2 regions of the Micromonospora sp. DT178 genome follow, and region 1 is predicted to be linked to the other one. Evidence: riboswitches for the same ligand, from Rfam matches in the RefSeq annotation. Region 1 holds a riboswitch; the other holds the start of a gene.

The links. Region 1 has a riboswitch for thiamine pyrophosphate ahead of ACLQ22_RS29200 (ECF transporter S component). Riboswitches for the same ligand answer to the same signal wherever they lie in the genome.
Region 2: it holds a riboswitch for thiamine pyrophosphate, as region 1 does, so the genes downstream of both, thiE (thiamine phosphate synthase) here and ACLQ22_RS29200 (ECF transporter S component) in region 1, are expected to answer to the same signal.

What each region holds. Positions count from the first base shown of each region.
Region 1 is NZ_JBNCKV010000022.1:83,134-88,387, reverse strand. It holds gene ACLQ22_RS29215 (alpha/beta fold hydrolase) at 1-522, opposite strand, end outside; gene ACLQ22_RS29210 (TIGR03943 family putative permease subunit) at 579-1,382, opposite strand; gene ACLQ22_RS29205 (permease) at 1,379-2,320, opposite strand; TPP riboswitch at 2,581-2,686, shown strand; gene ACLQ22_RS29200 (ECF transporter S component) at 2,760-3,353, shown strand; gene ACLQ22_RS29195 (ABC transporter ATP-binding protein) at 3,475-4,890, shown strand; gene ACLQ22_RS29190 (energy-coupling factor transporter transmembrane component T family protein) at 4,952-5,254, shown strand, end outside.
Region 2 is NZ_JBNCKV010000002.1:382,026-387,279, reverse strand. It holds gene thiS (sulfur carrier protein ThiS) at 1-159, opposite strand, end outside; gene thiO (glycine oxidase ThiO) at 150-1,349, opposite strand; gene thiE (thiamine phosphate synthase) at 1,343-1,969, opposite strand; TPP riboswitch at 1,964-2,072, opposite strand; gene ACLQ22_RS05630 (endonuclease domain-containing protein) at 2,437-3,099, shown strand; gene ACLQ22_RS05625 (aldo/keto reductase) at 3,498-4,460, opposite strand; gene ACLQ22_RS05620 (nucleotidyltransferase domain-containing protein) at 4,644-5,254, opposite strand, start outside.

The DNA of each region.
Region 1 (5,254 bases):
GCCGACCCCGTGCAGCATCCGGCGCAGCCCGGTCGCGTTCAGCGCCAGCAGCGCCTTCTCCGCCGTGCCCGGCTTGCGGAACACCGTCATGTATGCCGAGCGCGCCTTCTGCCCCGCGTCCTCGGCCAGCGCCCACGCCATGGCGCCGGGGTGCGGCACGGAGACCGCGGTCAGCGTGCGGACCCGCTCGGGGTGGTGGGCCGCGACGGCCCAGGCCACGATCGCGCCCCAGTCGTGCCCCACCAGGTGCGCCGCGTCGACGCCCAGCGCGTCGAGTAGGCCCACGGCGTCGGCGACCAGTTCCGGCAGCCGGTACGCCTCGACGGCCTCGGGCCGCGCGCCCGGCGAGTAGCCGCGCTGGTCCGGCGCGTACGTGCGCAGGCCGGCGGCGTGCAGCGCGGGCACCACGTCGTCGAACTCCCCGCCGTGCTGGGGGAAGCCGTGCAGCAGCAGGACGGGCGTGCCGCCCTCCGGTCCGCCGACGCGGACGTCGAACGTGAACCCCCGGGCCTCGATCCGCATGATCGTGAGCCTACCCAGCGCCGCACCCGGCCGCCCGGGACTGCCGGGCCCACGGGTCACTCGTACTGTTGCCGGGGGACGGGCACCTGCCGCCAGGACTCCACGTCCAGGTAGGGGATCTCGGCGTCGTTGACCGGGTCGCGGGCGATGCGCTCGCTGTAGCGGCCGGTCACCTCGATCCAGGTGTCGTCGGCGAGCCCGTCGGGGGCCGCGCCGGTCAGCCCCAGCTTGACCGGCCGCCCGTCGGCGGCGCAGCAGGAGAGCACCATCCGGGCCAGCAGCGGCCGGCCGTCGGGGCCGATGGTGACGAAGCCGGTCAGCTGGACCCGGCGCTCGCCGATCGAGGCGCCCCGGTCGAACAGGGCCCGGGAGGCGTAGTCGAGCACGGCCACCCGCACGGGATCGCCGTCGGGCAGCGGCGGGTAGTCGGACGGCTGCTGCCGGGTGGTGACGGCGGTGCCGGCCTGCCCGGCCGCGTACGAGCCCAGGGCCGGCGGGGCGATCAGCAGCAGGCCCAGCACGGGCAGGATCAGCAGCCAGCCGACCCGGGGCTCGTGGTGGCCGTGGCCGTCGTGCCCGCCATCGCCGTCGTGCCCGTCGTGGTCGCCCTGAGCGTCGTGGCCGCCTTGGCCGCCCTGAGCGTGGTGGCCGTCGTGGTGGCCGGCGGGCGTGCGTCGCAGGAGCGGGCGCAGCTCGTAGAAGAGGGTCATGACCGCGGCGGCCACCAGCAGCAGGCCGGCGGCGATCAGGAAGGGCCGCAGCCCTTCCTTGACGTAGCGCAGGTGCAGGTCGGTGAGGCTGGCCCGGACAACCGCGCCCCCGAGCAGCAGCAGGACGACCGCCTGCGCCTGCCGGTTCACAGCAGCACCGCCCCGGTCCCGACGGCCACCGCGACGGCCACCGCGAAGGTGGTCGGGGCGAACCGCAGCGCGAACCGCCGGCCGAAGACCCCGGCCTGCATCGAGATGAGCTTGAGGTCAACCATCGGCCCCACCACCAGGAAGACCAGTCGGGAGGTCAGCGAGAACTGCGACAGCGAGGCGGCGACGAAGGCGTCCGCCTCGGAGCAGAGGGAGAGCAGCACCGCGAGCGCGGCCAGCGCGAGCACCGAGAGCACGGGGTCGTCGGCGAGCGTCTGCAACCAGCGCTCCGGCACCACGACGTTGATCGTGGCCGCGGCCGCCGCGCCGATCACCAGGAACCCGCCGGCGTGCGTGACGTCGTGCCGGACCGCCCCCCAGAACGCCCGCCCGCGCGAGCCGTCATCCAGCTCCGGCCGGCGCGGCAGCCGGATCCAGTCGGCCCGGCCGAGGCGCAGCCACAGCCAGCCCATCACCATCGCGACGACCAGGCTCGCGACGGCCCGGCCCAGGACCATCGCCGGGTCGTCGGGGAAGGCCACTGCGGTGGCGGTGAGCACGATCGGGTTGATCGCCGGGGCTGCGAGCAGGAACGCCAGGGCCGCGGCCGGGGTGACCCCGCGCCGGATCAGCGACCCGGCGATCGGCACCGCCCCGCACTCGCAGCCGGGCAGCACCACGCCGGCCGCGCTGGCCACCGGCACCGCGAGCGCGGGATGACGCGGCAGCGCCCGGGCCCAGAACGACCGGGGCACGAAGACGGCGATCACCGCGGAGAGCAGCACCCCGAAGACCAGGAACGGCACCGCCTGCACCATGACCGAGACGAAGACGGTGGTCCAGGTCTGCAACCGGGGCGCGGAGAGGGCGCGGGCGAGCGGCTCGCGGAAGAGGACCAGCAGGATGAGCAGGCCGGCGAGGACCTCCACCGACCCGATCTGCCGCTCCGGGCCGCGGGGCGCCGCCGGCGTCTCCTCGCGTACGCCCGGGGCGGCCACGTCCACCGCTCCGGGGTGCGGCCCGTCCGGCGCGCGGCGGTCAGCCTCGGATGTCACGTACGTGTCCCTCTGCCGGATTCCCAGTGGCCGCCCGAGAGTACCGGGCCGGGATCGGGGGCGTCGATCGAACGCGCTGGTGAGCTGCGCAAAGATCACTTTGCCCGATGATCTTCAAAGGTGTTAGCGTCGGGCCACAACTTCACATCCGACAGGGGAGCGCACAGCGCTGAGAGTGCGGGCACCGCCCGCAGACCCTCGAACCTGATCTGGGTAATGCCAGCGCAGGGAGTTCGGTCGACCTCCAGCCGCGTCGACGTCCGGCACGTTCCGGGCGCGGCGTGCGTCTTCTCCTGGTTCTCGTTCGGGACTGGGAGCAATCATGAGAGACAACAACACCGCCACCCGGTGGCGTACCGTCGACGTCGTCGTCGCCGCCGTGATCGCGGTGGCCTTCGGCGTCATCTTCTGGGCCTGGGGCCTGCTGTGGCGGGCCGTCGACCCGGCGTTCGCGTTCTTCCCCGCCGGCCAGGCGATCATGTACGGCGTGTGGCTGGTCCCGGCCGTCCTCGGCGGCCTGGTGATCCGCAAGCCCGGCGCGGCGCTCTTCTGCGAGGCGGTGGCGGCGACGGTCTCCGCGCTGCTCGGCTCGGAGTGGGGCGGCGTCACCATCGTGCAGGGCCTGATCCAGGGGCTCGGCGCCGAGCTGGCCTTCGCCGCGTTCCGGTACCGCTCGTTCCGGCTGCCCACCGCGCTGATCGCCGGCGCGCTGACCGGCCTCGGCGCGGCCCTGTTCGACTTCTTCGTCTGGAACAGCGAGTACGCCCTGGGCAGCTACCGGATCCCGTACGCCCTGCTCACCATCGTCAGCGCCACCGTCGTCGCCGGCGCCGGCGGCTGGGCCCTGACCCGCGCCCTGGCCACCACGGGCGCCCTGGACCGCTTCCCCGCCGCCCGCGACCGCACCCCCGTCTGACCCCACCCCCACCCCCACCGGGATCGAGGTTGATCATGAGGTTGACGGCGATGTGGATCTCCGTGGCTGCCGCCAACCTCATGATCGACGCTCGCGGGCGGGCCGGGAGGGAGGGGTTGCGGTGGGGGCGGTGACCTTGCGGGGGTTCGGGTGGCGGCACGCCGGGCGACGGGCGTGGGCCGTGCGGGGGGTCGACCTGCGCGTCGAGGTCGGCGAGCGGGTGCTGCTGCTGGGGCCCTCCGGGGCCGGCAAGAGCACGCTGCTCGCCGCGCTGGCCGGGCTGCTGCCCGAGGACTCGGGCGAGCAGGAGGGCACCGTCGAGATCAACGGGCTCGACCCCCGCAAGGGCCGGGAGCGGGTGGGCATCGTCTTCCAGGACCCGCAGACCCAGCTCGTGATGGCCCGCAGCGGCGACGACGTGGCGTTCGGGCTGGAGAACCGCGGCACCCCCGCCGGGGAGATCTGGCCCCGCGTCGACGAGGCGCTCACCCGGGTCGGCTTCCCGTACCCCCGGGACCGCCCCACCGCCGCGCTCTCCGGCGGCGAGCAGCAGCGGCTCGCCCTGGCCGGGGTGCTGGCCCTGCGCCCCGGTTTGCTGCTGCTCGACGAGCCGACCGCCAACCTCGACCCGACCGGCGCGGCGCTGATCCGGGCGGCGGTGGCCGGCGCGCTGGACGCCGACACCACGCTGATCCTGGTCGAGCACCGGGTCGCCGAGGCGCTGCCCCTGGTCGACCGGGTGGTCGTGCTCGAACCTGGCGGCGGCGTCCGCGCCGACGGCACGCCCGAGGCCGTCTTCGGCACGCACGGCGACGCGCTCGCCGACGAGGGCGTCTGGGTGCCCGGCCGCCCGGTACCGCCACGCCACGCGACCACGCCGGCCGGCGACGTGCTGCTCGCCGCCGACCGGCTCGGCCTGCCGCCCCGGCTGGCCCCCGTCGACCTGGCGGTACGCGCCGGCGAGGCGCTCGCCGTCCTCGGGCCCAACGGGGCCGGCAAGTCGACCCTCGCCCTGCTGCTCGGGGGCCTGCTCAAGCCCGGGGCCGGCCGGGTCACGGCGACGACGGCACTGGCCGGTGGCGACGCCCGCACGCCCCCGCACCGCTGGCGCGCCCCGGCACTGGCCCACCGGATCGGCTCGGTCTTCCAGGACCCGGAGCACCAGTTCGTCACCAACACCGTGTTCGACGAGCTGGCGCTCGGCCCGCGCCGCACCGGCCAGCCCGAGGCGGCGGTCCGGGCCACGGTGGACGGGCTGCTGTCCCGGCTGCGGTTGACCAAGCTCGCGGCGGCCAACCCGTACACCCTCTCCGGCGGGGAGGCGCGGCGGCTGAGCGTGGCGACCGCCCTGGCCACCGCCCCCCGCCTGCTCGTCTGCGACGAACCGACCTTCGGCCAGGACCGGCGCACCTGGCTGGAGCTGGTGGACCTCTTCGCCGAGCTGCGCGACGCCGGTCACGGCCTGGTCGCCGTCACCCACGATGCGGAGTTCGTCGCCGCCCTGGCAGATCGCCGCCTCACCCTGGAACGCCCGTGACCAGCGAACGGACCGCCGCACCGGTCACCCACCCAGACCGCCGCCACACCCTGGAGCGGGCGTGATCAGTTTCGAGCCGGTCGCCGCGCCGGAGGCGTTGCTGGCCCGGCGCAACCCGGTGGCCAAGCTCGCCGCGGCGCTGGTGTTCTCGTTCATCCTGATCGCCACCCTGGACCCGGTGGCCCCGGCCATCGCGATCGCCGTCGAGCTGGCCCTGCTGCCGCTGTTCGGGGTCCGCCTGCGGGTGTTGGCGCGACGGGCCTGGCCGCTGCTCGTCGGCGCGGTCGGCGTGGTGGTGACGCTGGTGCTCTTCGCGGCCGAGCGCTCCGGCCGGGTGCTGGTCGAGGCCGGCCCGGTGGTGGTC
Region 2 (5,254 bases), on a different contig from region 1:
GTCGCGCAGCACGGTCGCCGGCCAGCCCGTACGCGGCACCACCTCCCCGTTGACCGCGACGGCGAGGCCGCGCTGCTGGTCGGTGACCGCGCGGACCAGGTCCGCCACGGTCGAGCCGCCGGGCAGGCTGCGCCCGGCGCCGTTCACCGTCAGTTCCACGTGTGCTCCTTCTCGGGTGCGGACGGGTCGTGCCCGAGCCGGGCGACGGCGGCCGGGACGGCGGAGGTCGCCGGGCCTGCGGGGGTGGCCGGGTCGGTGGCGGGTCCAACGGTCGGCGGCGTCGCGAACCGGGCCGGGGTGAAGGGGGCGAGCAGGGGGTCCGTCGCACCCGTGACGACCAGCTCGGCGATCAGGTCGGCGGTGACCGGGGTGAGCACGATGCCGTGCCGGTGGTGCCCGGTGGCGGCGAGCACGCCGGGCCGGCCCGCCAGCGGGCCGAGGATCGGGGCGTTGTCGGGGGTGCCGGGGCGCAGGCCGGCGAGGGTCTCGACCAGGTCGTACTCGGCCAGCTCGGGCAGCAGGTCGACGGCGGCGCGCAGCAGGCGCAGCACCGCCCCGGCGGACACGTCGGTGTCGGAGCGCTCCTCGACGGTCGCGCCCACCACCACCTCCCCGTCGTCGCGGGGCACGAGGTAGACGTGCTCGCCGTCGGCGTACCCCCGGATGACGTGCCGGAAGCCCGGCGCGCCGCCGCCCGGCGCGCGGAGCCGGACCACCTGCCCCTTCACCGGCCGCACCGGCAGCCCGGTCAGGGCCGCGGCGCCGCAGCCGGCCGCGACCACCGTGACGTGGGCGTCCACGTCGGACAGGGAGCGCACGGCGACGGGGACCAGCGTGGCGCCGGCCCGCTCGGCGGCCACGCGCAGCGCCGGCACCAGCCGGCGCGGGTCGACCTGGTGGTCGGTGGCGGCGAGCGCCCCGCCGCGCACCCGGGGGGCCAGCGCCGGCTCGCGGTCCCGCAGCGCCGACGGGCGCAGCGGCGTCACCGGCAGCCCGATCCCCTGCTGGTACGCCCACAGCCGGCGCGCCTCGGCCAGGTCGTCGGCGGTGAGCCCGACCATCAGCGTGCCCTCGCTCCGGTAGCCGACGTCCAGGCCGGTGGCGGCGGTCAACTCGGCGGCGAAGGCCGGCCAGCGGGCGGCGGAGGCGGTCAGCAGCCCGGTCAGCTCGTGCTCGCCGAAGTACGCCTCGGCGACCGGGGCGAGCATGCCGGCGGCGACGTGGGACGCGCCGGATCCGGGGGCGGGGTCGTGCACGACGACGCGCAGTCCGCGCTGCGCGCAGCGCCAGGCGATCGCCAGCCCGACCGGTCCCGCCCCCACCACGGCGACGTCCGGTCGGTTCAGCACCCCAGCGCTCCCAGCAGCTCCGTCGTCGCCCGGGCCGGATCCGCCGCTCCGGAGAGGGCTCCCACCACCGCCACCCCGTACGCCCCGGCGGCCAGCAGCGCGGGCACCCTCGCGGCGGTCACCCCGCCGATCGCGACGACCGGCACGTCCACGGCGTCGGCGACGGCGCGTACCCCGGCCGGACCGATCGGCGACGGCAACCCCGTCTTGGTGTGGGTGGCGTGGCAGGGGCCCACGCCCAGGTAGCTGGCCCCGGCGGCGACCGCCTCGGCGGCCGTCCCCGGCTCCCGGGCGGTCGCGCCGAGCACGGCGGTCGCGCCGAGCACCCGGCGGGCGGCCCCGACCGGCAGGTCGTCGGCGCCGACGTGCCCGCCGGCGGCGCCCACGGCCAGCGCCACGTGCAGCCGGTCGTTGACCAGGCAGGTGGCGTCGTACCGGGCGCAGAGCGCGACCGCCCGGCGGGCCAGGTCGTACGCCTCCCGGTCCGTGGCGTCGTCGGTCACCCGGACCTGCACGACCAGTTCCGCGCGGGCCACCGGGAGGGCGGCCCGCAGCACGGTGAGCGGATCCCGCCCGGGTCGGGTGTCGGTGATGAGATGCAGTCGCCCAAGGGACGGCACGGCAACACTCCTCCCTGCGCCGGCATTACCCGGATCAGGTTCGACGGTCGGGGGCTCACAGCCCCCCTCTCAGCCCGGTGTACCGGGCTCCCGTGGGTCACTTGCGGGTGTCACCGTACGACGGATCGCCGGATCCGCCAAGGTCGAGCTACGGATTTCACACCGACAGCCCGAACCCGAGGGACGGGGCGGCGCGTGACCGTACCGTCACGCGATGCTGTCCGGATGCCCTCCGCCGTCCGGGTGCCGCCCCGCCTCGCCTTCCTGCCGTTCCGGGCCAGCACCGCCATCGCCGAAGGGCTGCTGACCTGGACGATGCTGCGCGGGCCGTCCTGGCAGCGGCTCCTCCCCGACGTCCACGTGCACCGTGACGGCTACCGGCCGGACGACCACCGGATGTGGTGCGATGCGGTCGCACTGTCGCTGCCGGTCGGCGGGGCGATCGCCGGCCGCAGCGCCGCGTACCTGTGGGTGTCGACCTGCTCAGCCGGAACGCGCCGGTCACCGTGCTGCTGCCACGCGCCGCGCGGATGCGCGCCCACCCCCGTCTTCGGGTGCACCGGTCGGTGGTGCCGGATTCCGATCGCACGCGCCTCGGCGGGCTGCCCGTCACCACTCCCCTGCGCACCGCCTTCGACCTGGGCCGCCGGGCTCCCCGGGACGATGCCCTGGTCGCCGTCGACGCGCTGCTGCACCGCCGGGCGGTGAAACTCGCCGCGTTGCGCGCGTACGCCGACGCGCGGTCCGGCTGGCCCGGCCTGCCCCTGCTTCGGGAGGTCCTGGCGCTGGCGGAGCCGCTGGCCGAGTCTCCGATGGAGACCCGCCTCCGGCTGCTCCTGCTCGACGCGGGGTTGCCACCAGCGGTCGCCCAGCACGACGTTCGCAAGGCCGACGGGCGGTTCGTCGGCCGGGTGGACCTGGCCTGGCCCGCCCTGCGCGTCGCGGTCGAGTACGACGGCGACCACCACCGGGAACGCGCCCACTTCCGCCAGGACGTCGCCCGGCTGAACGCCCTGCGCGCGGCCGGCTGGATCGTCCTGCGCTTCACCGCCGACGACGTGCTCCGGCACCCCACTCGCACCGTCGCCCTGGTGCACCAGGCCCTCCGCGAACGCCACCCCTCCACCTGACCCGACCACCGCCCTCGGTGGACGACCCCGCCGAAACACCACCCACCACCACCTCGCCGGCCTCGGTGGAACGCTGCGGGTGTTTCAGGTACTGGATGACACCCGTGCCGTTCCACCCAGCCACGCGCGCGGCGGCACCCGCCATTGCACCGCGGCGTAGGGGTGCACCGTGCAACTCGACCGTCAGTGGAACATGGCGGGTGTTTCCGGGGACGCGTGACACTCGTGCCGTTCCACCGAGCCACCGCTGGGTGTGGGTGGCGGGATGGCCCGGGGGCGGTGGGTGCCGCGCGGCACTTGCGTCGCGTTGGTGTGCCCCGATGGCGGCGGTGACGTGGTGGCAGCGCATCGCCCCCGGTGCCGCAGTGCTGCGGTGCCGGGGGCGGTGTCGACGTGGCTCAGAGGGCGGCGCGCAGGGCTTCCAGGTCCTCGTCGGCGGGTTGCCAGGTGCCCGCCGCCGCGTTGGCGCGTACCTGCTCGGGCGTGGTGGCGCCGGCGATCACCGAGGTCACCGCGGGCTGGGCGGCCAGCCCGCCGATCGCCACCTGGAGCATCGACAGCCCCCGCTCGGCGGCATACGCCTCGATCGCCTCGATGGTGTCCCAGTCGGCGGCGGCGAGTCGCTGGGCGTACCGGCCGCCACCGGCGAGGCGGCTGCCGGCCGGCGGGGCCTCGTTGCGCTTGTACTTGCCGGTGAGCAGCCCGTTGGCCAGCGGGAAGAACGGCAGCAGCCCGAGGCCGAAGCGCTCGCACGCCGGCACCACCTCGGCCTCGACGCCGCGCTCCAGCAGGCTGTAGTGGTTCTGCGCGCTGATGAACCGGGACCGGCCGTTCGACGAGGCCACCCAGTCCGCGTCGGCGATCTGCCAGCCGGCGAAGTTGGAGTTGCCCAGGTAGCGGACCTTGCCGGCCCGGACGAGGTCGTCGAGCGCGGCGAGCGTCTCGTCGATCGGGGTGCCCGGGTCGGGCTCGTGCATCTGGTAGAGGTCGATGTGGTCGGTGCCGAGCCGGCGCAGCGACGCCTCCACCGCCCGGGCGATGTAGCGACGGGCACCCCGGGCGCCGAAGTCGGGGCCGTTCAGGCCGTTCATGTCCATGCCGAACTTGGTGGCCACCACGACGTCGTCGCGCCGGCCCTTGAGCGCCTGGCCCAGCAGTTCCTCGGAGCCGCCCTGCGGCTCCCCGTAGATGTCGGCGGTGTCGAAGAAGTTGATCCCGGCGTCGAGCGCGGCGTCGACCACCGCGCGGGTGCCGTCGAGGTCGAGCTTGCGGCCGAAGTTGTTGCAGCCGATGCCGACCACGGACACCACGAGCCCGGAGTCGCCCAACCGGCGGTAGGTCATCTCAGTCACGAGATCCACCCTATGCCGGCCGCCGGGCGCACGCTGCGGACCGCGAAGCCCACCACACGCACGGACCGCGAAGCCGAACCAGGCCCCGCGGGCCGCAAGGCCCAGGCACGACCCACGCACCCGCGGACCACGAGGCCCACGCAGGAACCACGCGCACCGACGGCGAAGCCGTCCGGCGTACGTCGTGGACCGTCAGTCGAGCACGTCGGCGACGAGCCGGCGGGCGGCGGCGAGCGTGCCGGCCAGCTCGTCCGGCGTGTGCCCGACCGCGCCGAGCAGCGCCTGCGCCCGCCGGGCGAAGTCGGGCGGCGCGCCGGGCAGCCGTCCCGCAGCGGCGATCATGCCCTTCTCGTTGACCAGCCACCGCCCCGCCCGGGCATGCAGCACCTGGGCGAGTACCCCGATCGCCCGGAACAGGCAGCCGGCCACGTATCCGCCGTCGCCGGCCACGGCGGCCTTGGCCGCACCGTCGACCAGGAACCGGGCCTCCCACCCGCCGGCGGTCAGGGCGTCGGCCAGGGCCGGCGGGTACGCGCGGGTCTCCTCCCGCAGCGCGGTCAGCTCACCGGTCGGGTCGCCGAGCACGCGGCAGAGCGCCACCTCACCCGCATAGGCGGACGAGTAGAAACCGAGCGGGTGCCCGGCCTGCACGCCGATCTCGTACCGGCCGACCCGGCAGTCGGCCCAGGTCCGGTGCACCCGGTCGAGGTCACGGTAGATCCAGTCGACCGCCGCCCCGCCGACGCGCAGCCATCCGCCGCCGTCGACCCACGGCCCCCAGCCGCCGGGCGGGGTCAGCTCGA